2 linked regions of the Arenibacter algicola genome follow. The protein of the gene in region 2 interacts with the protein of the main gene of each other region in a pairwise test. Links are inferred from orthologs where the notes say so. Each region holds a gene or a part of one and is shown on either strand. Other genes may lie near its edges.

What was found.
Region 1: the proteins of gyrA (region 2) and gyrB interact in binary tests that used the Escherichia coli proteins (3 or more experiments, as listed by UniProt). The link is inferred for Arenibacter algicola from one-to-one orthologs.

What each region holds. Positions count from the first base shown.
Region 1 is NZ_JPOO01000001.1:1,144,454-1,156,853, reverse strand. What follows is about bases 121-3,037. They hold gyrB (DNA topoisomerase (ATP-hydrolyzing) subunit B), read right to left. Parts: upstream 2,602-3,037; coding sequence 640-2,601; downstream 121-639. Other genes in these bases: U735_RS0104970 (DUF6588 family protein), read right to left, coding at 121-566. In the rest of the region: more of U735_RS0104970, read right to left, coding at 1-120; asnB (asparagine synthase B), read right to left, coding at 3,141-4,811; U735_RS0104955 (DUF2911 domain-containing protein), read left to right, coding at 5,053-5,592; U735_RS0104950 (hypothetical protein), read right to left, coding at 5,696-6,130; U735_RS0104945 (hypothetical protein), read left to right, coding at 6,305-7,012; U735_RS0104940 (ABC-F family ATP-binding cassette domain-containing protein), read left to right, coding at 7,286-8,923; U735_RS0104935 (alpha/beta hydrolase), read right to left, coding at 8,987-9,799; U735_RS0104930 (YkgJ family cysteine cluster protein), read right to left, coding at 10,037-10,639; U735_RS0104925 (arylsulfatase), read right to left, coding at 10,779-12,400. UniProt on the Escherichia coli protein: DNA gyrase negatively supercoils closed circular double-stranded DNA in an ATP-dependent manner to maintain chromosomes in an underwound state.
Region 2 is NZ_JPOO01000001.1:1,405,074-1,417,697, reverse strand. What follows is about bases 2,458-5,598. They hold gyrA (DNA gyrase subunit A), read right to left. Parts: upstream 5,224-5,598; coding sequence 2,692-5,223; downstream 2,458-2,691. Other genes in these bases: U735_RS0106200 (ATP-dependent Clp protease ATP-binding subunit), read left to right, coding at 5,481-5,598; U735_RS0106210 (tetratricopeptide repeat protein), read right to left, coding at 2,458-2,648. Also shown: U735_RS0106220 (acetyl-CoA C-acyltransferase), read left to right, coding at 1-554; U735_RS0106215 (C40 family peptidase), read left to right, coding at 577-1,329; more of U735_RS0106210, read right to left, coding at 1,386-2,457; more of U735_RS0106200, read left to right, coding at 5,599-8,033; U735_RS0106195 (hypothetical protein), read left to right, coding at 8,239-8,649; U735_RS0106190 (bifunctional ADP-dependent NAD(P)H-hydrate dehydratase/NAD(P)H-hydrate epimerase), read right to left, coding at 8,695-10,239; U735_RS25505 (hypothetical protein), read left to right, coding at 10,298-10,438; thrA (bifunctional aspartate kinase/homoserine dehydrogenase I), read left to right, coding at 10,508-12,624. UniProt on the Escherichia coli protein: A type II topoisomerase that negatively supercoils closed circular double-stranded (ds) DNA in an ATP-dependent manner to maintain chromosomes in an underwound state.

The sequences.
Region 1 (12,400 bases), 260 kb from region 2 along the record:
AGACCAACCCCGTATAATCCGACGGCCACGTCCTCTGTATTAATTTTAGGCAAAAACCTGGCCTTCACTTCCAAGCCCTTGACCAAGCCTACACTTACCTGTAAAAACGCGGAAGGAATAAAGTTTATGTTTTCCGAAGCAAGTCCGGTCGGCAATTCAAATTCCTCCCGGGTTGTAATAGGCCCTACTTCACCTTCTACAAATACCCGAATGCCCTCAAGATCTCCCAAAGCAGTGGAAACCGGTTTGGAAGTGCTTCCATCCACGAACTGCAGATTTTCATAATCAGCTGTATTTAGAACGAAAGTCTTTTTGTCTTCCTTATTTTTAAAAGAAGTCATATTGCCAATTATGGAAATCTCAAAACCCCCCAAGGGTTTGGAATCGGCAGAGTTGTACCATCCATTGGACAAACTATAAATAGCACCCTCGGACACCGGCCCGAAATAACTATCAGAAAATTTCTCAGCATCATTAATTCCCGCAGCAAATAGCTCATTAACGTTAGATTGCGAATAACCCGCTACACTAAAAAACAAAATTCCTATTAAAAATAAATATTTCATAACACTTAGATTTTTGCTAAAACTAAAAAACTCGCACCAATGGTGCGAGTTTTTGTTGTGTAAACCCTATTTTTTATGCATCAATGTTGGCATAGACCGCATTTTTCTCAATAAACTCCCTACGAGGTGGAACTTCATCTCCCATCAACATTGAGAAAACTCTATCTGTCTCTGTGGCGTTATCTATGGTTATCTGCCTTAAGGTCCTAAATTCAGGATTCATTGTAGTATCCCATAATTGTTCCGCATTCATCTCCCCAAGACCTTTATATCTCTGAATACCCACGCTACCGTTAAAACTCTCGGCAATTTCATCCCTCTCCTTATCGGACCAGGCGTATCTTTTCTTAGACCCTTTCTTTACCAAATACAGAGGTGGGGTTGCTATATAAACGTGACCTCCCTCGATCAATTCGCGCATATACCTAAAGAAAAAGGTCAATATCAAGGTCTCGATATGGCTACCATCCACATCCGCATCACACATAATCACTACTTTGTGATAGCGCAACTTATCCAAGTTCAAAGCCTTGCTGTCTTCCTCGGTACCAATGGTAACACCCAAGGCAGTATATATATTTTTGATCTCCTCATTTTCAAAGACCTTATGGGTCATAGCTTTCTCCACGTTCAGGATCTTACCCCTTAATGGAAGAATAGCCTGAAAAGCCCTGTCGCGCCCTTGCTTGGCAGTACCTCCCGCAGAATCACCCTCAACAAGGAAGACCTCACACAATGCCGGATCCTGTTCCGAACAATCGGATAGTTTTCCTGGCAGGCCACCAATGCTCATCACGGTTTTACGCTGAACCATTTCACGGGCCTTGGTAGCCGCATGACGGGCTTGGGCCGCCAAAATTACTTTTTGGACAATGGTTTTGGCATCATCTGGATTTTCCTCCAAATAATTGGTCAACATTTCAGAAACTGCCTGACTTACTGCCGCAGATACTTCCCTGTTACCCAATTTGGTTTTGGTCTGCCCTTCAAATTGCGGTTCCGCAACCTTTACAGAGATAATTGCGGTTAAACCTTCCCTAAAATCATCGCCTTGAACCTCGAATTTTAATTTTTCCAACATCCCCGATGCATCGGCATACTTCTTCAAAGTAGATGTCAGACCCCTTCTAAATCCGGCCAAATGTGTACCGCCTTCATGGGTATTGATATTATTGACATAGGAATGCAGATTCTCTGTATAAGAAGTATTATAGACCATGGCCACTTCTACAGGAATATCGTTCTTCTCCCCTTCCATGGAAATTACGCTACGAATAAGAGGTTCGCGATTTCCATCCAAGAACTTGATAAATTCCTTTAGTCCCTCTTCGGAAAAAAAGCGCTCGGTTACATAACCACTTTCGCTGTCCTTATCCTTTTGTCGCTTGTCCATCAAGGTGATGGATACACCCTTGTTCAAGAATGAAAGCTCACGCATTCTATTTGCCAAGGTCTCATAACTGTATTCCACAGTCTGGGTAAATATCGTATCATCCGGTGTAAAAGTTACAATGGTCCCCCTTTTATCGGTTTCCCCAATACTTTTCACAGGATATAGTGCTTTACCCTTACTGTACTCCTGTTCCCAGATTTTTCCATCCCTATGCACCGTAGCTCTCAAGTGCTTGGAGAGTGCATTGACACAGGATACCCCAACACCGTGCAAACCACCTGATACCTTGTAGGAATCCTTGTCAAATTTACCTCCGGCACCTATTTTGGTCATAACTACCTCTAAAGCCGAAACGCCTTCTTTCTTGTGAAGGTCTACAGGGATACCCCTACCGTTATCCTGGGTAGTAATGGAATTGTCTTCATTTATCGTTACACTAATCTCATCACAATGGCCGCCCATTGCCTCATCAATGGAGTTATCCACTACCTCATAAACCAAATGATGCAAACCACGTACCCCTACATCACCAATATACATGGAAGGCCTCATACGCACATGCTCCATACCCTCAAGGGCCTGGATACTATCCGCGGAATAATTGTTCTTTTTTTGCTCGTCTTTATTTGCTTCTTCGCTCATAAATAAATACTTATTTCATTATAATTTTAGCAATCCTACAAATATACGCAATACCCTATGAAATATAGGGCTGATGCCCAATATAAGTCACTAAGTTATCAACAAAAATTGTGGAAAAATACCAATCGATATAAAAGTTGGCAAAGAGCGCTCTTTACTCCTCTACATACCCAATTCCGAGCATGCGGATCTACCAAATAAACAAGAAGTTGTAACGGAACAACCAAGCTAATACAGATGGACTAAATCGTAAAATATACCCCTACATTGAATTGCCTTTTGCCACAATATCTTTCCTTATTTTTCGCACTCCAGACCAAAACAATCATGAACTTGGTTATTTCATGGATACCGAATAAACCCTGTACAGGACTTTAACCCATTCGGCTGGAGTTTCTATAGTGATATGGCCAGAACTCGCAAATTTAATTACCAAGATAACCTCCTAAAAATAAAAGAGGCATCCCCTACAGGATGCCTCTTACACTAATAAACTATAAACTTGATCTATTGAATTCTTAATGCCTACTCCGGCAGCATTACTTTACATAAGCATCGGAATGCACCTTTGATACAGCCCTACCGGACGGATCGTTCATGTTTTTAAAGGCCTCATCCCATTCCAGGGCAATTCTGGTACTACATGCCACTGAAGGTTCCTGTGGAACACATAATGCCGCAGCATCGGATGGAAAATGCTCTTCAAAAATTGAGCGATAATAGAATTCTTCTTTAGACGTAGGTGTCTGCAAAGGAAATCTGTATTTGGCATTTGCCAATTGATCATCCGTAACTTCGTTCTTAACAACCTCCTTCAAGGTATCTATCCAGCTATAACCAACTCCATCTGAAAATTGTTCCTTTTGTCTCCATGCAACACTTTCCGGCAACATATCTTCAAAAGCCTTACGAACCACCCATTTCTCCATGCGTTCCCCGTTGATCATCTTGTCCTTAGGGTTGATTCTCATGGCTACGTCCATAAACTCCTTATCCAAAAATGGAACCCTTCCCTCTATGCCCCAAGCAGCCAAGGATTTATTGGCCCTTAGACAATCGTACATGTGAAGCTTATCCAATTTACGAACTGTTTCCTCATGGAATTCCTTCGCATTTGGCGCCTTATGAAAGTATAAATAACCCCCAAATAATTCATCCGCTCCTTCGCCCGACAAAACCATTTTAATACCCATAGATTTTATAACCCTGGCCATTAAATACATTGGGGTAGAAGCCCTTATCGTAGTTATATCATATGTTTCCAGGTTGTATACTACATCTTTAATAGCATCCAAACCTTCTTGAATGGTGAATTTTATTTCGTGGTGCACGGTACCGATATGTTTTGCCACTTTTTGTGCCGCTGCCAAATCCGGTGAACCTTCCAATCCTACTGAAAATGAATGCAATTGCGGCCACCAGGCATCCGTAGTGTCATCCGACTCAATTCTCTTCTGGGCATATTTTTTTGCTATGGCAGAAGTTACCGACGAGTCCAATCCACCCGAAAGCAATACACCATAGGGTACATCGGACATTAATTGTCTATGAACTGCCGCTTCCAAGGCCTCTTTAACAGCTTGAATACTAGTCTCATTGTCCTTTACCGCATCGTATTCCATCCAATCTCGGGAATACCATCTTTTAAATTCCCCATCGCTGCTATGCAAGTAATGACCTGGAGGAAACAACTGTATCTTGGTACAGGTCCCTTCCAAAGCTTTTAATTCTGAGGCTACATAAAAAGTACCATTAATATCCCAACCTACATATAGTGGAATAATCCCCATATGATCCCTTGCTATAAAATACTCATCCTTTTCAGAGTCATAGATGGCAAAACCAAAAATACCGTTCATTTCATCCAAGAAGTCCACCCCTTTCTTCTGATATAGGGCCAAAATTACCTCGCAGTCAGACTCGGTCTGAAAATCATAGGTTCCTGCAAATTGCTTACGCAATTCCCTATGGTTATATATTTCACCATTAGCGGCCAAAACCAATTTCTTATCCGGACTGAACAAAGGTTGTTTTCCCGATGCCGGATCAACGATTGCCAAACGTTCATGAGCCAAAATAGCCTTATCATCGGCAAATATCCCACTCCAATCTGGCCCTCTATGTCTAATTTTCTTGGACATTTCCAGCAATTGAGGCCTTAAAACCTCGGTACTCTCTTTTACATCAAAGGCACATACAATTCCACACATACAATAATATTTATGTCAATTTTAAAGCAAATATCGACCTAATATACACATTATAAAATATAAAACTTAAAATTAGTTATAATTTAAAACTATAAATACATAAATACTAACATATTGTTATATTTTAAATGAAATCGCTTACACCAACCATCTATTTTGTAAGGTGACCAAAATTTACCGACTTTTAATTCAAATTAATAGGAATACTACTTAAATTTGACAATCACTAAAACTAAAAAAAATGAAAAATTTATTTACGATTGCACTTATGGTTATTGCTTTGGCCTTTAGCTCTGAAGCTATGGCACAGAAATTCAGTGGATTGGACAAGAGTCCAGCGGACATTGCCTCCTACCCTACTGATTATAAAGTTTCGGAAAAATTGGTTCGAGTAACTTATAGTCGACCACAATTAAAAGGACGTTCAATTTCTGAACTAGCCCCAGCAGGGAAGGTTTGGAGAACTGGAGCGAATGAGGCCGCTGAAATCATTTTTTATAAAGATGCTACTGTAGGTGGTAAAGCAGTTGCCGCTGGTACTTATTCCCTATTTACCATTCCAGGTGATAAGGAATGGACCATAATACTGAACAAAAATTTAAATCAGTGGGGGGCCTATTCCTACCAGGAAAGTGCCGATGTATTACGTGTACCCGCCGGTGTGAGCAATGCGTCCGAATCTTTGGATGCCTTTTCCATTGCTTATAAAGATGTAGACAATGGTACCCATATGGTTTTAGGATGGGGAAACACCAGAGTTTCCCTACCAATTACCTTTTAAGGGGAAACAATTTTTAAAAAGAAAAAAACCGAAGTTAAAAACTTCGGTTTTTTTTATGACTTAAGGGACTCTAAGCAGCCCTAAAAAGATTAAAAATCAATTCCTATTCAGGATCTAAACGCCTTTCCCCTGTTAATTGGAAAACACCGTCCTGAGAACTTGCCTTTCCACTTATCTTATCACCTTCCGCATTTATACTCACGGATACTATTTGGCCTTCCAAATTAAGGTCAAATGTCAAAGTATTATCTTCCACCCTAACGTCCTGTGCCTTGCTCTCCCTACCTCGTAAAGCAACCACAACTGTAAGTACACCTTCTTTTTTAGATATAAACAATATCCCCTTGGCATACTCATAAGGCACATTTTCTGCAGAATACTTCCAATTTCCCAGAAAATTTTCTTCCCCAAAAAGTGCGGGGGTCTTAATTACCACAAAGGCTAATCGATCTACATTTTTGGAAGCAAAGGAAGAAAACCCCAATAGCAAGGTGTATACTACAAATGCCAACTTGACAATAGCTTTAAAATTTCCCATCTCTCTTTTTTTGAATCAGAATTGTTTTAATTTATAAAAGATCATGCGCAATGGAATGCAATTAAAACCTTATTACTTACTTCCTTTTAAAGCGCATCACCATAAGAACTCCGTTTGGACAGTTTTTATTGTTTAAATTGCCATTAAAATTAAGATTATCATTGCCCTGGAACCATGAGTGAAAATTACCTTCCCAGTGAACTCCCTACCCAAATTAAACTCCTACAGGCGGAGATTAATAGGCTGCAATTGGAAATCAACGAAACAATTCAAAAAACATCCGTTTTTGAAAACCTTCTCCGCACCAAAATCGAAGATGAATTAATTGAGGAACAAGAACTTTCACTGCTCTATAAGCAACAAAAAAAGGCAAAAAAGGATAAACGCCTGGCACAAAAAAAGCGCGGAAAGAACTATGACCAGACCGGAATCCTGACCTCAGACCAACCAAAACCGATTCCAGAAAAGAATTCAAGGGAACGACAACAAAGGAAGCAACTGTACCGAGAGGCCATGCTATATGTACATCCCGATAAATTTTCTATGCAAACCGATAAATTGGACTTGGCCACGGAGATCACGACCCAGCTTATAGAAATTTACAGATTTGGAGATTTGCCGGCCCTAAAGGCCTATCACGCACATATTTTTAGTGGCAACACCTTGATTAAGCCGCACGAAAAACAAGAGCCCTTAAAAGATCCCGACCTTACATATTTAAAAATGGAGCTAAAAAAACTGCGGGAGGAACTGGCGGCGGCCAAAAATAGACATACTTACAAAGTGTTGACGGAGTACGAAAACCCAATGAGCTTTTTGGACGAATTGAAGGCCTACTACAAGGACCGACTCATGAAACTCCGTAAGAGGACTAGAACATAATCGTTATCCGAAATAAAATGTTCATTTATTAAAGGTCCCGAAAAAAAAGGCAATATGTGAATATTAATCCATACCGCTTCACTACAAAATCATATGCAATTCGCGATCTAGATTTTTTTACCAAAAAAACCAACAAAACAAGGTGTTTCGTCGCTAAACCGACTTATACATTAGCTTCCATATCGCAACTACAAAAAACATTGGGTTCAATACTCCAATAAAATGCTATCGGTATCCCGCTTTTTCATAGTTTTGCAGACTTAAATTTGGAATATGATTTCTGTAGATGCAATAGCGGTGGAATTTAGTGGTGACACCTTGTTTAGTGATGTTTCCTTTGTTATCAATGAGAACGATAAGATTGCCCTAATGGGCAAAAACGGGGCTGGAAAATCTACCATGATGAAGATAATTGCAGGGGAGCAAAAAGCCACCCGAGGGCATATTCGCTATCCCAAGGACGCCGTAATTGCCTATTTGCCCCAGCATTTATTGACCGATGACAGTTGTACCGTTTTCGAGGAAGCCTCCAAAGCCTTTAAGGAAATCTTTAGCATGCGGGATGAAATTGAACGCCTCAACAAGGAATTGGAAACCCGTACCGATTATGAATCGGACGCCTATATGAATATTATTGAAAAAGTTTCGGACCTGGGTGAAAAATTCTATGCACTTGAAGAAATAAATTACGAGGCAGAGGTAGAAAAGGCGCTTAGGGGACTAGGGTTTAAGCGCGAAGATTTTCATCGCCTTACCAGTGAATTCAGTGGTGGTTGGCGAATGAGAATAGAACTTGCCAAGATATTATTGCAAAAGCCGGACCTAATCCTTTTGGATGAGCCCACCAACCACGTGGATATAGAATCAGTTATTTGGCTGGAGGATTTCCTGTTGAACAAAGCCAAGGCAGTTGTCGTAATCTCCCATGACAAAACCTTTATAGATAATATTACCAACAGAACCATAGAAGTAACCATGGGCAGGATCTATGATTACAAGGCCAACTACACCCACTACCTTCAGTTAAGGGAAGACAGGCGAAGCCACCAAATAAAAGCTTATCAGGAACAGCAAAAGTTTATTGCAGACAATCAAGCCTTTATTGACCGGTTTAAGGGTACCTATTCCAAAACCAACCAGGTAACTTCCAGGGAAAGAATGTTGGAAAAGCTTCAGATCATAGAAATTGACGAAATAGACACCACGGCCCTAAAACTGAGGTTCCCTCCTTCCATTCGCTCCGGCGACTATCCGGTTACTGCTGAAGGGCTTTCCAAAAGTTATGGCGACCATGTGGTTTTCAAAGATGCCAATCTCTCTATTTCGCGTGGCGAAAAGGTTTCTTTTGTTGGAAGGAACGGCGAAGGAAAATCTACAATGATCAAGGCCATTTTGGGCGAAATTGAAGTTGAGGGAAAATGTAGTTTGGGGCACAATGTGAAAGTTGGTTATTTTGCCCAAAACCAAGCCTCCTTGTTAGATCCTGAACTAACCATCTTCCAGACTGTGGATGAAGTAGCGGAAGGAGACGTACGGACACAGATCAAAAATATTCTCGGCAGGTTTATGTTTAGCGGTGATGACCTGGAAAAAAAGGTAAGTGTACTTTCAGGAGGGGAAAAAACCCGTCTTGCAATGGTGAAATTGCTTTTGGAACCGGTAAATCTTCTGATACTGGATGAGCCTACCAACCATTTGGACCTAAAATCCAAGGATGTACTTAAAGAAGCCCTGCTTGCCTTTGATGGCACCTTAATATTGGTCTCCCACGACCGGGATTTTCTGCAAGGACTGTCCCAAAAAGTATTCGAATTTAAGGACAAACGCGTCATAGAACATTTCGAGACCATAGATGCCTTCTTGGTACGCAACAGAATAGAGAACCTTAAAGAAATAGATTTAAAGGCCTAATTATCAAAGTATTAAATACGAATTGATCTCCTGAGCCAGATCAACAAGAAGCATAACCCAACTTTAGGATTTAAAAAAACTATCAAAAAACAATAGTTGGTACTGAATGGCATTGGCCCAATAATCCCAATTGTGGCTTCCTGGGCGTTCTATATAATCGTGCGGAATATTTCTTTCCAACAATTTTTGGTGCATTCTTTTATTGGCATCATAGAAGAAGTCATTAACTCCGCAATCAAAAATGAGCTTTAAATTGTCCTTTTTCAACAAATAAACCATGTTGATTACCGTGTTATCTTCCCAGTGGCCTTTATTTTCCGCATAATCGCCCAGTCGCTTGGACAAGTCCCAATTTTCGGGAAAGGGTCGGATATCCAGACCGCCGCTCATACTTCCTGCAGCACCCCACACCTCCTGGTGCTTAAAAGCCAAATAAAAAGCCCCATGTCCACCCATACTCAAGCCAGTAATGGCCCTAGATTCCCTATTGGCCAGAGTATTGTATTTCTTATCCACCGCCTGAACCAACTCTTTGGCAACATAGGTCTCATAACGCATGTCCGGATCTACTGGACTATCAAAATACCAACTGGTCTTACTACCATCCGGACAGACTATAATCATGTTATATGCGTCAGCATAATCTCTTATGGATCCCACCTTGGTTACCCAATCCGTATGGTCGCCTCCTGCTCCGTGTAAAAGAAAAAGTACCGGGTATCCTTTTTTTTGTGCAGTATAACTATCCGGCAAAATTACCAGATTGGCAATGGATTTACCCATAGACTTACTCGCAACTTTTAGGGTATCCAGCTGTGATGCAAATACACTCAGTACGGTACAAAAAACAAACAATGTAGTCAATAGTTGTCTCATCACTTTATAATTATCCTTTAAGCCCTAACTACTTTTTAGCTTGAAGATGTCTACTGATTTCTCAGACAATATGCATTTTATCTCCTGCCAAACAAATATCTGGACAGTCCAATTTCAAAACTAGGCAAAAAACACAAAACACAAAATGAATCCGATGTCGATTTACAAGAATTTAGGGTAAAATACACTGATTTAAAAAAGTAATAACCAAGTTTCTTTGAAAGTTCTCCCTAGTTACTAGGCAGTAACCTTATGCCCTTCCGGGAAGGGACGGTATGCATAATACTGAAGCACTTCCTCAATGGCCGCCTTCATTGCTATATTGATAGGAAGAATACTATTTCCCATCCTGAAATCTATTTGATTAAGATTCATATAGTAGTCTGTAAAAATAGGCACGTATAGTCCGTTTTTCATAGCCACCTTGGAATTCTCATAAAGATCGGCCTGATTTTCCTTTATAATCTTACAAGTGGCCAAACGCAGTTGCCCTAACTTGTCCCTACTTGCCCCATATCCAAACAAGCGACATATTAGTCCCCGGAACTTATAATCACCACATCTACCACTATTGCTATCCAAAACGGACAATGGCCGATATAAATGGCAAATGGAATTATCGCTGACCTTTAATTCCTCCAAGGTAGTTTCTGCCTTTCCATTTAAAAAAAGATTAAAAGCCCATGGCAGAAATTCTAAAGGGGAAGCATCTATGTCCGGATGGGTGCAACATTTACCGCAACCTGCTATACAACCAAGACCCGACTCGGATTGAAAAGTAGCTATCTCCCGATCCAATACCGCGAACAACGCCTCAACTGCTTTTACCCTACTTTCCATGGACATAAATATTTTGCGCGAATGTACGCTAATAAAGGTATCACTCAACAATTATTTAATGTGCCATTTTGGAAACATTCCGACCCTGAAAAACCTATCTATTTACTTGAAAATGAATAAGAAACAAATGAATTGGATCCTAATCCACTTTTTTCATTTCCATCCAAAAAGGAAAAACATTCTTATTGTCTACGGCATAAAATGGCAAAAGCTTGCCCGACATTTTTGGAAAATAAACTTTCTCCATCTGTATTATATCGGTATCTCCCTTTTTATTTTCCATTTGTCTTACAAGCGTATTGGCTTCCAAAACCATTTTCCCATTACCGACTACCGGTTGAACAAACTTAAATGTAATATCATAATAACCCTCTTCAATTTCAGTATCCCAATGACCATAAATCTCCTCTTGATTCCAAATACCGCGCTCCCCTCCGGCATCATTCCTATTCAAAATTACCGGGTTCTCGTAGGGGGTGCCCACCGAAATTTTTGGAGGGTTTACAAGATTTTCAGAAATGATCAACTCCCCGTATATTTCATCCAACTCCTTTTTAAGGTCTATTGCCAATTCTTTGTTCTCCTTTAGCACATTTTGCTGCTCATATGGATCCTTGGTAAGTTGAAACAATTCAAAATCTTCAATAGTGGCATTATAGTCTGTTTTTCCTACCAATTTGTACCCTGCTTTCTGAATGGCCATGTTATTATACAATTCAGGATAGCGGCGCGACCAATAAAAAAATAGGGAACGATCGGCCCATTCCACTTTTTGGCCCTGTATTAAGGGAACTAAACTTTTGCCATCTATAATCCTATCTTTTGGCATTTCCACATCGCAAATTGCCGATAGCGTAGGCAGGACATCCAAATGCGCCGTCATGGTTTCCACATCTTTGTCACCCTTGGAAAGTGCTGGATATTTTAAATAAAATGGGACTCGTACACCCCCATTGTAAACATCTCCCTTAAGTCCCCTCATACCACTTACATATCTGGTCTGTTGCGGGCCATTATCGGTCATAAAAATTACAAGGGTGTTTTCCGATAATCCTAAGGCATCCAATTTTTTGAAGAGTTTGCCGAGATTGTCATCAATATTATTTACCATGGCATATACCTTTCTGGCATCTTCCTTATCCTTTTCGCTCATTTTTGAAAATGGCTTTCCGTCCTTACCAAACCCTGCAGAAGGGTCTATGTCTCTATACTTTTGATAATAGGAATCCGGCACCTGCAAGGGGGTATGTGGGGCATTATAGGCCAAATAGCAGAAAAAGGGCGATTCCTTATTTTTATCAATAAAATTGATCGCCTGATCGGTGAAAATATCGGAGCAATACCCCTCATAGGCTTGCTGTTGGTTATTGTGCCAAAGTACAGGATCAAAATAACTTGTATCCCCCTTAAAATAAGTAGTAATATCCCCTACCTGCCCCATGCCTCCAGAAAGGTGGATAACAGACTCATCAAAACCTTGATCACTGGGCCTACTTGGATAATTATCCCCTAAATGCCATTTCCCAAATGCCCCCGTCGTATAATCTGCCTGCTTCAACATCTCGGCTATGGTAACTTCGTTGGAAGCCATAATTGCCCCTCCGTTGTAAGTATCCCTCATACCCGTTCGCAATGAATAACGCCCCGTCATTAAACTGGATCTGGTTGGTGCACAAACCGGAGAAACGTAAAAATTGTTGAACCTAACACTTTCACGTGCCAAGGCATCAATAACGGGTGTTTTTACATGGGGATTCCCAG
Region 2 (12,624 bases):
GCGAACCAATTTTGGTAACTGAAGACGAAGAATTTAAAAATGTTAAACTGGATAAGATTCCCGGATTACGCCCTGCGTTTTCCAAGGACGGCACGGTAACGGCTGCGAACGCCTCCACCATCAACGATGGTGCAGCGGCCTTGGTACTAATGAGCAGTGAAAAAGCGAAAGAGCTGGGATTAAAGCCTTTGGCTACTATAAAAAGCTATGCCGATGCGGCCCAAGAACCAAAGTGGTTCACAACAGCGCCGGCAAAAGCCCTTCCAAAAGCCTTGTCCAAAGCCGGCATCGGCATGGAAGAAGTTGATTATTTTGAATTTAATGAAGCCTTTTCGGTAGTTGGCCTGGCCAATATGAAAATACTTGGCCTTACCGATAAAAATGTAAATGTGAATGGAGGAGCCGTTTCTTTGGGTCACCCCCTAGGTTGTTCAGGGGCAAGGATCATTATTACATTACTCAACGTACTGGATCAAAACAAAGCTAAAATAGGAGCAGCGGCCATTTGTAATGGTGGCGGTGGCGCTTCTGCAATAATTATAGAAAGAAATTAATAAGTTCTTGTAAAGCAAGCCCATGCAATACGGTATTTGCCACCTTAGTATTGTCCCAATACGTTCCGTTGCAGACGACACCAGCGAAATGGTTTCCCAGCTTTTGTACGGGGAACATTTTAAGGTATTGGATCAAAGAAAAAAATGGAGCAAGATCCGCAACGCTTTCGATAATTTTGAAGGCTGGGTCAGCAATCAGCAATTCACCCTTATAGACGAAGACCTATTTAAAGAATTGGAAAGTCTGGAATCAACAAAAGTATCTTCCGAACTTATTTCATTTATAGAAACAGAGAACAATGTACTGCTTCCTATTGTGCTAGGATCTTGTATACCACAAAATTGTCCTCTAAATCACAAATTCGATGGCTCGTTCACAATCGGAAAACAAGATAAAGACCAACTCGTAAACAAAGCTCTCCTCTATTTAAACGCACCTTATCTATGGGGAGGAAAAACCACTTTTGGCATTGATGGTCCGGGATTTACCCAAATGACCTATAAAACAAACGGCTATCGTTTACTCAGGGGAGCCCAACAGCAATCTACCCAAGGGGAGGCTTTAAGTTTTATTGAAGAAAGTGAACCGGGAGATCTGGCCTTTTTCGACAATAACGAAGGCACTATAGACCACGTAGGAATTATCATGGAGAACAACTATGTTATCCATTCCTTTGGTAAGGTCAGAATAGACCGAATTGACCATACGGGAATTTTCAATACCGAAACAAATACCTATACCCATAAACTAAGGGTAATCAAAAAAATCATATAAAAAAGGGCCATCGTTTTGCGATAGCCCTTTAAAATATTCTTGAAAAGTGTTATTTATTACTCTCCGGTAAGCTTTTTAAGGCGTAAGAAGTTTTCATTATCTCCCAAAGCACCATAAATATTCTTTAATTGTGAAAGTATACTTTGATTGTCCGGGTTCAATTTTAGTGCATCCTCCAAGATTATAGCCCCATCACGGAACAAGCTATCCTTTTTCTCCTTTAACTCATCATATCTAGCGATATCTTTTTTGGAATTTCCAAGTGAATTCATTTCATCTATCAGGCCATTTCCTTCATTGACATACGTGGTAGACAGGTTCAATTGCGCATTCACATATCCTGGATTAATTTCGATTGCCCTTTTATAAGCTTTCCTTGCGTCTTCAATTAACCCTTGTTCCATATTGATGACACCAACATTGTAGAACAAATCCGGGTTATCAGGAGCAACTTCAGAAGCTTCTGCCATTAAAGCCTTAAATTTCTCCTTATCGCCCATCTTATAGTAAAGGTTGGCCTCGTTCAGGATCAAGTTCACATCTTTTGGGTCTTTTGCCCTAGCATCCTTATAGGCCTCCAAGGCATTGTCATCTTGACCCAATTGTGTATAAATCAAGGCAATATTCTTAACAATTTCCGTAGTTTTTGAAGGAGTCTTCTCGTCCACTGGATCCTTATAGGCACCAGATTTAACCATTAGCTCTCTTTGGGTTTTCTCCATCTCTTCTACTTCACCAGTAGACACGTTGGTAGCCTTGTAGACCATTCCGCCTCCATCATAACCCAAATCTTTTAACTCGTTGTAATATTTTAGCGCCTTCTCATAATGCCCTCCATTTACAGCACTACTGGCCGCATAATAAAGATAAACAGTATCCTGTGGGCTTAATTGGTAACCCATATAGAGTTTACCGGCCGCTTCCTCGTAGTTTTTATTGTTGTTATCTTCTACAGCAGAATTAATAAGGTCGGCAGTCATGCCAGAAAGTTTTTCCTTGGCATCCGATCCGTACTTGGCCTTACCACTCTTCTCCTCTACTTCACTTACTTTTTTAAAGGAAGAAATAGCTTCATCAAAAGCACCGGCGGTGCCTTTTTTGGCCAGTTCGGCATAAGCAGTTCCCCTCAAAAAGTAATATTGGGCCTGCATTTTTTCATCTGCACTGGCAATTAGTGAAGATGCACCATCCAATGCTGTTTTCGCAGCCATGGCATCGCCCGACTTTAACGCTTTATCAGCCGTTTTGATCTCATCCTTTTGAGCAATTCCGACTACCGAAAAAAACATAGTCGAGAGTATTAAAATATTTGTTTTCATTTCAAATTAAATTTACTTATTAGTGTTTATTCGTGTTTAAATGTTATTCTTTGGTTTCCGCATTATCATTATCAAGAGCCGTGCCATCTTCTTCTTTGGCATCTACCTCTAGGTCTGCAATGTCATCTATTTCATCTTCGTCCTTCATCACTTTAGCCACAGCCGCAATGGAATCGTTGCCTTTAATATTAATGAGTCGAACACCCTGTGTTGCCCTACCCATTACCCTTAAATCCTCAACACTCATCCTAATCGCGATGCCCGATTTATTGATAATCATTAAATCATCTGAGTCCGAAACATTTTTAATAGCTACCAATCCACCTGTTTTGTCGGTAATGGAAATGGTCTTCACCCCTTTACCTCCTCTGTTGGTGATTCTATAGTCTTCAATACTGGAACGTTTTCCGTACCCATTCTCCGACACTACCAATATTTCCTCTTCAAAATTATGTACGGCCACCATTCCTATTACCTCATCGTTATCATGTGCCAAGGTAATTCCACGAACACCGGAGGCATTTCTACCCATAGGTCTCGTCTTTACCTCCTCGAACCTAATGGCCTTACCGGACTTTAATCCCAGGAATATCTGACTGGCACCTGTAGTGAGTTTAGCTTCCAAAAGTTCATCGTCCTCACGGACGCTTATTGCATTGATACCATTCTGTCTTGGCCTTGAGTATTGCTCCAAAGAGGTCTTTTTAACGATACCCTTTTTCGTGGCCATAATAACATAATGACTGTTTACATATTCCTCATCCTTCAAATCCTGTGTACATATGAAGGCTTTCACCATATCATCGTTCTCAATATTGATCAAGTTTTGGATAGCACGGCCTTTGGAAGTTTTGGTTCCCTCCGGAATTTCATAGACCCGCATCCAGAAACATTTACCCTTTTGGGTAAAGAACAACATATATTGGTGGTTAGTACCCACGAAAAGGTGTTCCAAGAAATCTTCATTTCTGGTGGAAGATGCTTTTTGACCAACACCACCCCTGTTTTGGGTCTTATATTCTGAAAGGGGTGTTCTTTTAATATAACCGGCGTGGGAAATGGTAATTACCACTTGCTCATCAGGAATCATATCCTCCATACTTAAGTCACCACCGGCAAAATTTATTTCGGAACGACGGTTATCTCCATACTTGTCCTTAACCTCCAAGAGCTCATCCTTAATGATCTGCATCCTACGCTCTTTCTTGGCAAGAATATCCTTTAAATCGGCAATGGTCAATATTATCTCCTCGTATTCCGACCTTAATTTATCCTGCTCCAGACCTGTCAATTGGCGTAAACGCATTTCAACAATGGCCTTTGCCTGGATTTCACTAAGCTTAAAGCGCTCCATAAGCTTTTCCCTGGCCTCATCAGCATTGGAAGAAGCTCTTATGATAGCAATTACCTCGTCTATATTATCCGAGGCTATAATAAGTCCTTCTAAGATGTGCGCCCTGTCTTCCGCCTTCTTAAGCTCAAACTCTGTACGCCTTACTACTACCTCATGGCGGTGCTCCACAAAATAGTGGATCATCTCCTTAACATTCAACAATTGCGGTCTTCCCTTTACCAGTGCAATGTTATTAACACTAAAAGAGGACTGTAACGAAGTATATTTGTACAACGTATTTAGAACGATATTTGGAATAGCATCCCTTTTAAGGATATATACGATACGCATACCGTTCCTATCCGATTCGTCCCTAATGGTAGAAATACCTTCTATCTTTTTTTCATTGACAAGATCGGCAGTCTTCTTGATCATGTCCGCCTTGTTGATCTGATATGGAATTTCAGTCACTACAATACTCTCCCGTCCCTGAACTTCCTCAAAATTGGCTTTCGCCCTCATTACCACACGACCACGTCCTGTATGAAAGGCCTCCTTAACCCCATCATAGCCATAAATTATACCACCTGTTGGAAAATCCGGCGCTTTGATATGGGTAATAAGCTCATCGATCTCAATATCGTTATTGTCAATATAGGCTACGGTACCGTCAACTACTTCGGAAAGGTTGTGGGGTGGCATATTGGTCGCCATACCTACTGCAATACCCGAGGCACCATTGATCAATAAATTAGGTATTCTGGTAGGGAGTACCGTTGGCTCTTGCAAGGAATCATCAAAATTCAATTGATGATCCACCGTATCCTTATCTATATCGGCCAACATATCATCCGCAATTTTACGCATACGGGCCTCCGTATAACGCATAGCTGCAGGACTGTCACCATCAACGGAACCAAAGTTTCCCTGGCCATCGACCAACATATACCTTAAACTCCACTCCTGAGCCATACGCACCATGGAATCATAAACAGAAGTATCCCCGTGTGGATGATACTTACCTAATACTTCCCCGACAATACGCGCGGATTTTTTATGGGCACTATTAGATCTAACACCTAACTCATGCATTCCGAACAAAACCCTTCTATGCACTGGCTTTAAACCATCCCTAACATCTGGCAGGGCACGTGACACAATGACCGACATTGAGTAATCAATGTAGGCAGATTTCATTTCATCTTCAATGTTAATCGGAATTAATTTTTCTCCTTCTGCCATTTAAAATCTTCTATTTATTTTTAGTTAAAAAAGCAGGACAATATACGTAAAATCGATACTATACAAGTACTTAGGACATACTTTTGTGAAGAATTTATTAACACTTCAAATATGAGGTTGGCATATCTATTTGATTGTTAATTTTTTTGCAAATAATGGCTTATTTCGTCAAATCGACCACCTTTAACGAATATTAGGTATAGTATTTGCCATAGATTGATATAGATTTACTATTTTTAAAGTTGAAAGGATATTTTATGGACGACAATTTTTCCCCTAGAGTAAAAGATGTTATTGCTTACAGTAAGGAAGAGGCCTTAAGACTAGGCCACGACTTCATTGGAACCGAGCATTTAATGCTGGGATTACTGCGGGACGGTAATGGAAAAGCAATAAGCATTTTAGACGCATTGGACGTAGACTTGGATCACTTGAGAAGAAAAGTGGAGATATTAAGTCCCGCCAATCCAAATGCTGGCGCTGCACAAAAGGACAAAAAGAACCTGCATCTGACCAGACAGGCGGAGCGTGCACTGAAAACAACATTTTTGGAAGCTAAATTATTTCAAAGCTCCTCTATCAATACGGCCCATTTATTACTATGTATTTTACGTAATGAAAACGACCCTACGACAAAATTATTACATAAATTAAAAGTGGACTATGACGGAGTAAAAGACCAGTTTAAATCAATGATAACAAGTGATGATGATTATATAGACTCTCCTACCTCGGAATCTTTTCCCAGTGATTCCGATGAGCCCAGTGAGGAAAAGGAAGGCACTTTTGGCACTTCCGGTACCGGGCAAAAGGGAAGCAAAAAATCGAAAACCCCCGTATTGGACAATTTTGGTCGCGACCTGACCAAAATGGCAGAAGAAAACAAATTGGATCCCGTAGTGGGCCGTGAAAAGGAAATTGAAAGGGTTTCCCAAATTCTTAGCAGAAGAAAAAAGAACAATCCTCTGCTGATAGGAGAGCCCGGTGTTGGTAAAAGTGCCATTGCCGAAGGCCTAGCCCTGAGGATAATCAACAAGAAAGTTTCCAGAATCCTTTACAATAAAAGGGTAGTGACTCTGGATTTGGCTTCTTTGGTAGCCGGTACCAAATACCGTGGCCAGTTTGAAGAGCGAATGAAGGCGGTTATGAACGAACTGGAAAAAAACGACGATGTTATCCTGTTCATAGATGAGATCCACACTATAGTTGGGGCCGGTGGCGCCACAGGCAGTTTGGATGCTTCCAATATGTTTAAGCCAGCACTGGCCAGAGGTGAAATTCAATGTATAGGAGCCACTACTTTGGACGAGTACAGACAATATATAGAAAAAGATGGCGCTCTGGAAAGACGGTTTCAAAAGGTAATCGTAGAGCCTACCACTGTAACCGAGACCATTGAGATCTTAAAAAATATCAAAGGCAAATACGAGGATCACCATAACGTTATATACACCGATGAGGCCATAATTGCCTGTGTAAAACTTACCAACAGGTATATGACGGACAGATATTTACCGGACAAGGCCATTGATGCCCTGGACGAGGCAGGTTCTCGAGTTCATATCGTTAATATGGATGTTCCAAAACAAATTTTGGAACTGGAAAAACAGTTGGAAGACGTTCGTGAACTAAAAAATACGGTCGTTAAAAAACAGAAATACGAGGAAGCCGCCAAACTAAGGGACGATGAAAAACGAATAGAGAAAGATTTGGCCATTGCCCAAGAACGATGGGAGGAAGACAGTAAGCTCCACAAAGAAACAGTTACTGAAGACAATGTTGCGGACGTGGTCTCCATGATGAGCGGTATTCCCGTAAACAGGATTGCACAAACAGAAAGCAACAAACTGGCCGAATTGCCAAAACTGATCAAGAGCAATGTAATTGGTCAGGACGAAGCAGTTGCCAAAGTTGCCAAAGCAATCCAACGTAACCGGGCCGGTCTAAAAGATCCGAACAAACCTATTGGTTCCTTCATCTTTTTAGGGCAGACAGGGGTAGGTAAAACACAACTTGCCAAAATACTGGCCAAGGAGTTATTCGATTCAGAGGACGCCTTGATCAGAGTGGATATGAGTGAATATATGGAGAAATTTGCCATATCAAGACTTGTTGGTGCACCTCCAGGATATGTCGGATACGAAGAAGGCGGACAGTTGACCGAAAAGGTACGCCGTAAGCCCTATTCCGTTATTCTGTTGGACGAAATTGAAAAGGCACATCCAGATGTATTCAATATGCTTCTACAAGTGCTGGATGATGGTTATTTAACGGATAGTCTTGGTAGAAAGATCGATTTCAGAAATACGATCATCATAATGACCTCCAACATTGGAGCAAGACAGTTAAAGGATTTTGGCCAAGGAGTTGGTTTTGGAACTTCCGCAAAAAAGGCACAGGCAGACACCCATCAAAAAAGTGTTATCGAAAACGCCCTAAAGAAGGCCTTTGCTCCGGAATTCTTAAACAGAATAGACGACGTTGTTGTATTTAACGCTCTGGAACGTGAAGATATCCACAGGATAATCGATATTGAGCTGAAGAAACTATACCTCAGGATCAAGGATATTGGATATGATTTGCAGCTAACAGATAAGGCCAAGGATTATATTGCCGAAAAAGGCTTTGACAAACAATACGGTGCCAGGCCACTTAAAAGAGCAATTCAAAAATATATTGAGGATGCTCTGGCGGAAGAAATCGTAAATTCCAAATTGGAGGAAGGCGATACTATTCATATGGATCTTGACGAGGCCAAGGAAGAGCTCACCATTAAGATCAAAAAAGCAGAAAAGTCGTCCAAAACCTAAATTGGATATCTATAATTAACACAAAAAAGGAGTAGCAAAACGCTACTCCTTTTTTTATTTATTCCCCCAGGTTTGTAAGAAATAAAACACAGTAAGCCCATTTCCTCTCCACATAAACGATTAAAGTGTCTTTAATCTAATAATTTTTATAATAGTTGTACTTAATTCTACATTCGCTGCAGACACACTATATAAAATACGGAGAATGAAAGTCGGACGACCCAAGAAGACTATTATCGTACGAGAATATCAACTGGACATTGGAAAAGTACAGGTATTTGACGATTACATGGTTTCTATTTTTGATGAAGGAAGCACCATAACCAAAGAAAGAGTATTTCAAATAATTGGTATTATGGAAATTCATTTCAGAAATAAAAACTTCGGTTACATAAGTTTAAGAAAGAACTCGTATGCCATAGATCCAATGGTATACAATCAAATTAGGGAAATAGAGAATATTAAGGCTTTTGCAGTAGTTTCAATTAAAGAAATAGACATGCACAATTTTAATATCGAGAGACTATTTTACAAGAAACCTATGAAATTCTTCATTGATCAGGACAATGCCCTAATGTGGGTAAAAAGACGTGTAAGAATATCCAACGCAGAATAGCATAATAAAGGTATGGTATTGTCATATTTGGCAAAAACATACCTTCTATTGCTCACTTTCACCAGTGGCAGCATCAGGTTCAGAAACTTGAAAAAGATCCAAATACGCCTTGCCAATATTATCCAATATCCCACTGGCTATCAAGGCCTGAAAGCCACATTTCTCTACCGCAATATCTGCGGCTTTCCCATGGATGTATACCCCAAAAATAGCAGCATTTAATGCAGAATAACCCTGAGCGATCAAGCCCGTGATTATCCCTGTTAACACATCCCCGCTCCCCCCAGTGGCCATGCCTGGATTTCCCGTGGTGTTAACATAGCCCATATCCCTATAAACAGTAATGGTATTTGCCCCTTTTATAACTAAAATGCAATCGTATTTTTCAGAGAACTCCTTTGCTTTTTTCAACTTGTCAAAATCATCCGCCCATTTCCCAATTATACGCTCCAACTCCTTTGGGTGCGGAGTTAATACGGTTTGCGGAGGCACTACTTTGAACAAGTCCTGATTTTTGGAAAGTATGTTCAATCCGTCGGCGTCTATGACCAATGGCAGTTTATTCCCCTTGAGAAAATCAGAAAAAGCCTTAACTGTAGTTGCGGTTGTTCCCATTCCAACACCAATACCGATCACGCTGGGCAGCATATCAAAATCTATTTTGGAAATTTCCACTTCTTCATTATCCGTGAGTACCATGGCTTCCGGCAATGCCGTCTGCAATGGCAAATACCCACACTTTGGGACATAGGCCGTAACCAATCCGCTTCCTGCCAACATACTTCCTTTTGCAGCCAAAACAACGGCCCCGATCTTCCCATAACTTCCACCAACTATTAAGGAATGGCCGTAGCTGCCCTTATGCGAATACTTCTCCCGGGGAATGTACATGGACCGGACTTCGTTCTTCCCTATCAACTCATAATGTGATTTTAACTTAAACAAGAACTCTTGGTCCAAGCCAATATCCAGAACCTCCCAATGATCCACATATTTACCCGTTTCAGGAAGAAAAAAAACAAGTTTTGGCACTTGAAAAGTAAGCACGTAATTGGCTTTTATTACCCCCTCTGTATTGGGCAGACCAGCTTCCATAAAAAGTCCGGAAGGCATATCTATTGACAGAACAAAGGCTTTTGAGTTGTTAAGGTGCTGCATAAGCCCAATCACCCATTCATCAGGAACCCTGTTCAAGCCTATCCCAAAAATTGCATCCACAATAATATCATCTTTTCCAATATCGGGCAATTCCGATTCTTCATTTAAAAAATTGGGCCAGACACCTTTCTCTTTTAAACGATCCAGATTTATTAAAAAATCCTTGGACCTGTGTTCGCTATAGTTAACAACAAATACCTCGATATTATAATCATGATCCTGCAAATGTCTGGCAAGTACCAGCCCATCCCCGCCATTGTTGCCTATACCACAGAACAAATGAATTTTGGCCTGGGCACCCTGCATTCTAGAATGCATCCAATTAAAAATCCGAATTGCGGCCCGCTCCATAAGCTGTTCACTAGTAATCTGCTGCTTATCTATTGTGAATTTGTCAGCTTCGTATATCTGTTTGGCATTAAAAATCTTCATTCAATAAGATTATTTAGTAAAAATTGATGATTTAGTAAAAATCCGTCAAAACATTTGATTGGGTAATCAAAAATACTACATTTGGTTCTTTATTCTTATGATGACTTTTAACAATACGGACAATAATCTTCTTAATACACCATTTATAAATGGTTGCATTGCCATTACCGTTATCAGCACCACTACCCCATTGGGGTAAGCTACTACATATACGTCTGTTACACAATTTTATCAAAATTCAATTTTTCTTATTTAATACCTTTGAACCATGAAAGTTCTAAAATTCGGTGGTACTTCAGTGGCCAACGCCAATAATATAAGTTTAGTAAAAAATATAATTGCAGACCTTGGGTCCAACAAAAGCATTGTAGTAGTTTCCGCTCTTGGCGGAATTACAGATCTTCTTTTAAAGACGGCAGCTCTAGCTTCCGCACAGGATCAAACCTACAAAAACATCCTAAAGGAAATAGAGGACAGACACCTTATTACCATTAAGGAACTAATCCCTATTCATTCCCAAAGTAAGGTGCTAAGTAAAGTAAAGAGTGAGCTTAACACCTTGGAAACACTTTTGGAAGGGGCATATTTAATTGGGGAAATTACACCGAAACTATCGGACAAAATTGTTAGTTATGGAGAGTTGCTGTCTTCCTATATAATAAGCGAATATTTTATTGTTGAAGGAATAGATACCGTTCATGCCGATAGCAGACAGCTTATAAAAACAAACTCCAATTTTGGAAAAGCAGCCGTTAACTTTGATCTGACGAACAAAAATATTACCGACTACGTCAACAACTGTAATAAATCCGTAATTATTATGGGAGGCTTTATTGCTTCTGCCGTAAATGGAGATTCCACTACCTTGGGCCGTGGAGGATCGGACTATACTGCTGCCATTGTTGCAAACGCCATAAATGCGGAAGTTCTGGAAATATGGACAGACGTAAGCGGCATGTATACTGCCAACCCTAAAATAGTAAAGCAGGCCATGGCCATTCCTCATATTTCTTATGAGGAAGCAATGGAACTATCCCATTTTGGTGCGAAGGTTCTTTATCCGCCTACGATACAACCGGTATTGACCAAAGGAATTTCCATAGTTATCAAAAACACCTTTGATCCAAATTCTCCTGGCACTTTGATTACCAAGAATAAAAATGGACAAGGAAAAACTGTACGGGGAATAAGCCATGTGGAAAATATTGCCCTAGTGTCCCTTGAAGGTCCAGGAATGGTAGGAATTACAGGGATTTCCAAGCGCTTTTTCGAAGTACTTTCAACTGCTGGCATCAGTGTTGTTATGATTACCCAGGCATCGTCCGAACATTCTATCTGTATAGGAATAGACAATCAGGATGCGGACCATGCGGTTCAAGTTATCAATGATGCATTTGACATAGAAATTTCACTCGGAAAAATAAAACCGGTAGTTGCAGAGAAAGATTTGGCCATCATTGCCCTGGTCGGAGACAACATGAAAAGTCATCAAGGTCTTAGCGGAAAAATGTTCAGCACCCTAGGTAAGAACAACGTTAATATCCGTGCTATAGCCCAAGGAGCTTCTGAACGTAACATATCTGCCGTAATCCTCAAAGAGGATGTAAAAAAGGCACTCAATACCTTACATGAGGAATTTTTTGAGGAAAATATAAAACAGCTGAATCTGTTCGTCATGGGAGTCGGTAATGTTGGGGCCAAGTTCTTGAACCAAATACAATCACAAAAAAAGTATTTAAAGGAGAAACTAAAACTTAATATCAGGGTTATTGGGATGTCCAATTCCAGAACTATGATATTCGATGAAGACGGCATTGCCCTTAAGAACTGGGAAGAATTGCTAAACAAGGGAGAAAAGACCAATCTAGACCTATTCTTCCAAAAGGTAAAAAAACTGAATTACCGAAATAGCATCTTTGTAGACAATACCGCCAGTCAGAAGGTTTCGGAAACTTACAATTCATATTTAAGGAATAGTATTTCCGTTGTTACCTGCAATAAAATAGCCTGTTCATCTGCCTATGACAATTATCAGGAGTTAAAAGATCTGGCCAGACAGTACAACGCTCCCTTTCTTTTTGAAACAAATGTTGGTGCAGGCCTACCCATTATAGACACTTTAAAGCACCTAGTAGCTTCGGGCGACAAAATATTAAAAATTCAAGCTGTACTTTCAGGTAGTCTAAATTTTGTATTCAACAATTTTAATGACAGTACCACTTTCCACGATGTAGTAAAACAAGCTCAAGTGGAAGGATATACAGAGCCCGACCCCAAAATAGATTTGAGCGGGGTGGATGTAATGCGGAAAATATTGATCCTTGCCAGGGAAAGTGGTAACGTATTGAACATAGAGGACATCCAAAATAATTCTTTTCTACCTCT